Regions from separate parts of the Vreelandella vilamensis genome, predicted to be linked through region 1. Evidence: predicted binding sites of a transcription regulator. Region 1 holds the regulator's gene; the other holds the start of a gene.

Region 1 (2,199 bases):
ATCGATGGGGGACGTGAGCGTTAGCGGCTCGCTGTAATCGCGGGAATTGAAGTAGCGGACAAAGCGCGGGTCGCGCAAAAAATTGGTAATGTGCTGGCCGCGATCATGTTTGATTTTCAGCCCTAACATCTTAGCCGCGGCGCTGTTCCACCACTCCAAATCCCCATGCCGGTCGAGCATCACCACGCTATCGCGCATGGCTTCTGAGGACTCTTGAATCCTGGCAAGCGTGGCGCGTAGGCGGTTTTGCGTGAGGCGTTGGCTTTTTTGGTAGCGGTAGAGACGGTCAAAAAGCTCGCCCCAAATCCCAGGGGCAGCCGGCGGTTCATCGTGGGGGGAGCGGATAAGCCAGCGGTGAAGCGCGCGCAGCTGGTAAAGGTGATACCCCAGACACCCCCCCAAGCCAACGGCCAAACCAAGCCCTGGCACACCCAAGAACGCCCCCAGTGTGGCACCTACCGCCGAGAGCCACACTAGACGCCAAATTTCACGGCTCCAAAGGCGCACGCCTACCCTCGCGCGGAGAAGCGGTAGCCTGTGCCGCGTACCGTTTGAATGAGCCGGTTATGCTCACCCAGCGCTTTACGCAGCCTTCGAATATGCACATCCACGGTACGCTCTTCGACATAGACATTGCCGCCCCAGACTTGATCAAGTAACTGGCCACGCGTGTAAGCGCGCTCTTGATGGGTCATAAAAAACTGCAATAACCGATACTCGGTGGGCCCCATATCGACCGATTTGCCATAAGAACTGACGCGATGGCTAGCAGGGTCCAGCAGTAACCCTTCAATTTCAATGGGGTCTTCCACGCCGCGCGGTGTGGTGCGTCGCAGCACGGCCTTGAGCCGAGCCACCAGTTCGCGCGGGGAAAACGGCTTGGTGATGTAATCGTCGGCGCCGGCTTCCAAGCCCTGGATTTTATTGTTCTCCTCGCCTTTGGCGGTAAGCATGATAATCGGCAACTCAGCGGTGGTTTTTTCACGCTTTAAGCGCCTGGCGAGCTCAATACCGCTAGTGCCCGGCATCATCCAATCAAGCAGCAAAAGATCGGGCTGGTGATCCACCACCATCGCGTGAGCATCCTGGGCATTATCCGCTTCAAGTACGCGATAGTCAGCCATTTCCAGGGCTACCGCGATCATTTCGCGAATCGGCGCCTCATCATCGACGATCAAAACGGTCTTGGCGGTCATTACAAGCCTCACGGTGCTTAAACGGAAAAGATCAACACGACATTTCGATGACGATCACACCATGACTTGATGACAATTACATGACACCTAGGGTTTTACCCCGCACTGGGCCACAAGCTCAAGGCGATTCCGGCGAAAACGACCAATCCCGACCAGTGGTTATTCAAAAACGCTTGAAAGCAGCGCGACCGTTCGCGGTGACGAATCAGCGCTTGCTGGTGCACGAAAGTCGCCGCCATGGCGGCGAGCCCTAGCCAGAAAAAGCCTCCTAGCGCCAAGCGCCAACCCACCGCCGCAAGCAGCAAAAGGGTCGCGAGCTGCAGCAGGCCGATGATCAAACGATCTGCGCGGCCAAACAGCACGGCGGTGGATTTAATGCCGATTTTAAGATCGTCGTCGCGATCCACCATGGCGTATTCGGTGTCGTAAGCCACCGTCCACAGCACGTTGGCAAAAAACAGCAGCCAGCCCTCCAGCGGCACGTACCCCAGCACCGCGCCGCACGCCATGGGGATCGCCCAGGAGAACGCTGCCCCCAAAAACACTTGCGGGAAGTGGGTATAACGCTTCATAAACGGGTAGATAAACGCCAATATCAGCCCGCCCAGGGAAAGTATAATGGTGAACAAATTGGTAAACAGCACCAGCACAAACGCAACCGCCACCAGCCCCACAAACAATAGCTGTGCCTCACGCTCGCTAATGCGCCCATTGGCCAGCGGGCGATCTTGAGTGCGTTTGACGTGCCCGTCGAAGTGACGATCAGCATAGTCGTTGACCACACATCCTGCCGCGCGCATGGCGTAAACCCCGGCAACAAAAATCACCAGCACATCGCGCCCCGGCACGCCTTGTGCTGCAATCCACAGCGCCCAGAGTGTCGGCCACATCAAAAGCCAGGTGCCAATCGGCCGGTCTAACCGGGTAAGGTGAAGAAAATCGGGCACGCGAGCCCAACCAATCGGCCGCAGTAGGGAACGGTCCATGCTTACCTCGTCTCAAG
Region 2 (2,199 bases), on a different contig from region 1:
TGCATAATTTTTCTGACATGGCCGCGCTTGTCATTGCGTTTGCGGCCCGCAAGATAGCGAGGAGACCGGCAGACGCCCAGATGACGTTTGGCTATGGTCGAATCGAAATTGTGGCGGCACTGGTTAACTACACCACGCTGATTCTTGTCGGCGCCTATCTGATTTATGAAGGTGCCATGCGCATGATCGACCCACCCGAAATTCAGGGCTGGATGATCGTGATTATTGGCGGCGTTGCCCTTGCAGTCGATGCCCTCACGGCGCTACTCACGTGGTCAATGCAAAAAGATAGCGTCAATATCCGTGCTCTTTTTCTGCACAATCTCTCTGATGCGCTTGCTTCTGTCGCGGTGATCATTGGCGGCTCCCTCATCCTGTTATACGACATGCGCTGGGTAGACCCGGCGATTACGATCGGCATTGCTGTCTATATTCTCTATCTTGCCTTTTCTGAGATCGGCGGCCCGATCCGTACACTGATGTTGGGCTCTCCGCCCGATATAGACGGGCAAAGCGTCATTAACGCAATGTGTGACGCTGAAGGCGTTATAGAAGTGCATCACGTTCATTTATGGCAGATGGAAGAAAATACCGTCGCACTTGATTGCCACGTAGTGGTCACGGAATCCGGCTGGCAGCAGCTTGAGATGATCAAAGCCGATATAAAAAAACGACTTAAAGAGCACTTCGGCATTTCCCACTCAAGTTTGGAATTTGAGCATATTGACCGCATTCACAAGAATGCCAGCCTTTATGGGCATGAATCAGCTTGACTAATGACATGCGTGTAAAATTTCCTCAACCAACGTGGAACAACGCATTACACTATTTTGCCAGTGACGCTTAGGCCCTCAACCCACCTGGTGAAACGTTATATAGGTTTCGTATAAAAGCACTTACTTGCATAACGACGTATCGCGTGTACCCTTATTGAACAGATGTTCAATAAAATCATTCACCCTGATCATTGGAGTTTTAATGAAACAGTTCACGCTTACGATCCCCGTTGCACTATTGACTGCCGCTACCCTTCCCGCTGTTAGCCACGCGAGCACTCCCGCACTTGAAGAACAACTTGCCGAGCTTCAGCGCTTTCAAGTCATCGCCCACCGCGGCGCCAGCGGCCACGCGCCGGAAAGCAGCATGGCGGCATTGGAGCTAGCCCATGAAATGGGTGCCGATTACTTGGAGCTAGACGTTCAAATCACCGCTGATGGCGAGCTGGTCGCGTTTCACGATGACGAAATCAGCCGCACCAGCAGTGGCGAAGGCAAGATTAACGACCATACGCTTGAAGCGCTGAAAGCGCTGGATGCTGGCACGTGGTTCAACGAAGCACACCCTGATCAAGCCGAGACGGCCTTTGAAGGCGCCGAGATATTGACCCTTGATGAGGTCTTCCAGCGCTTTGGCCATGAAGCCCGCTACTACCTAGAAACCAAATCGCCCTCAATCAACCCCGGTTTGGAAGAAGCGCTGGTGGAAACGCTGGAAGCGCACGACATGATCGAAAGCGGCCGCGTGTTGGTGCAGTCCTTCGAGCAGGACAGCTTGCTCAAGATGCGTGAGCTTAATGAAAACGTGCCGTTGATCCAGCTGGTGTGGTATTACCCTGATGAAGAAGACGACTCGCGCCTACTGGAATGGACGGGCGTTACCCCAGGGCCGGGCGAGATCACCGATGCGGACTTCCAAGCGGTTGCTGACTACGCAGCGGGTATCGGCACCAATGTCACTTACGATGGCGAAGACGTGATCAACGTCGACTTTATACGCCAGGCACAGGATAACGGCTTGCCGGTGCATGTCTATACCGTCAATGAGCGCGAGGAAATGCAACGCCTGTTAGATTGGGGCGTCGACGGTATTTTCACCAACTATCCTGACCGTTTGCTGGAGGTAGTGGAGTAACGCTGTACCCATCTAAGTTGACCACCCACTATTATTGGGCGGTTATCGATACTGCTGACAAAAGGTATCGGTAACCGCCCATAAATCCGGCGTTAAGCGTTGCTCCACTTCCGTGCGGATATCATCTGGCACGCCGCCATAAAAGGCTTCAGCAATGCCCCCGGCAATACAGGCTTGGGTGTCGCTATCGCCGCCGAGCGATACCGCATTGCGCACGGCATCTTCGTAAGAGTCCGCTTCTAAAAAGGCGATGATGGCTTCGGGCACGCTGCCCTGGCAAGAAACATC

The links. The regulator PhoB, encoded in region 1, activates phosphate uptake and scavenging genes when phosphate is short. The targets are predictions, from matches to a motif close to TGTCATANNNNTGTCANA.
Region 2: the regulator PhoB is predicted to act here: its motif matches at 819-836, upstream of QC823_RS01220 (glycerophosphodiester phosphodiesterase).

Annotation. Positions count from the first base shown of each region.
Region 1 covers NZ_JARWAN010000016.1:12,931-15,129, forward strand. The annotation lists gene phoR (phosphate regulon sensor histidine kinase PhoR) at 1-507, opposite strand, end outside; gene phoB (phosphate regulon transcriptional regulator PhoB) at 510-1,196, opposite strand; gene ubiA (4-hydroxybenzoate octaprenyltransferase) at 1,292-2,182, opposite strand.
Region 2 covers NZ_JARWAN010000002.1:2,867-5,065, forward strand. The annotation lists gene QC823_RS01215 (cation diffusion facilitator family transporter) at 1-773, shown strand, start outside; gene QC823_RS01220 (glycerophosphodiester phosphodiesterase) at 979-1,911, shown strand; gene QC823_RS01225 (ADP-ribosylglycohydrolase family protein) at 1,954-2,199, opposite strand, start outside.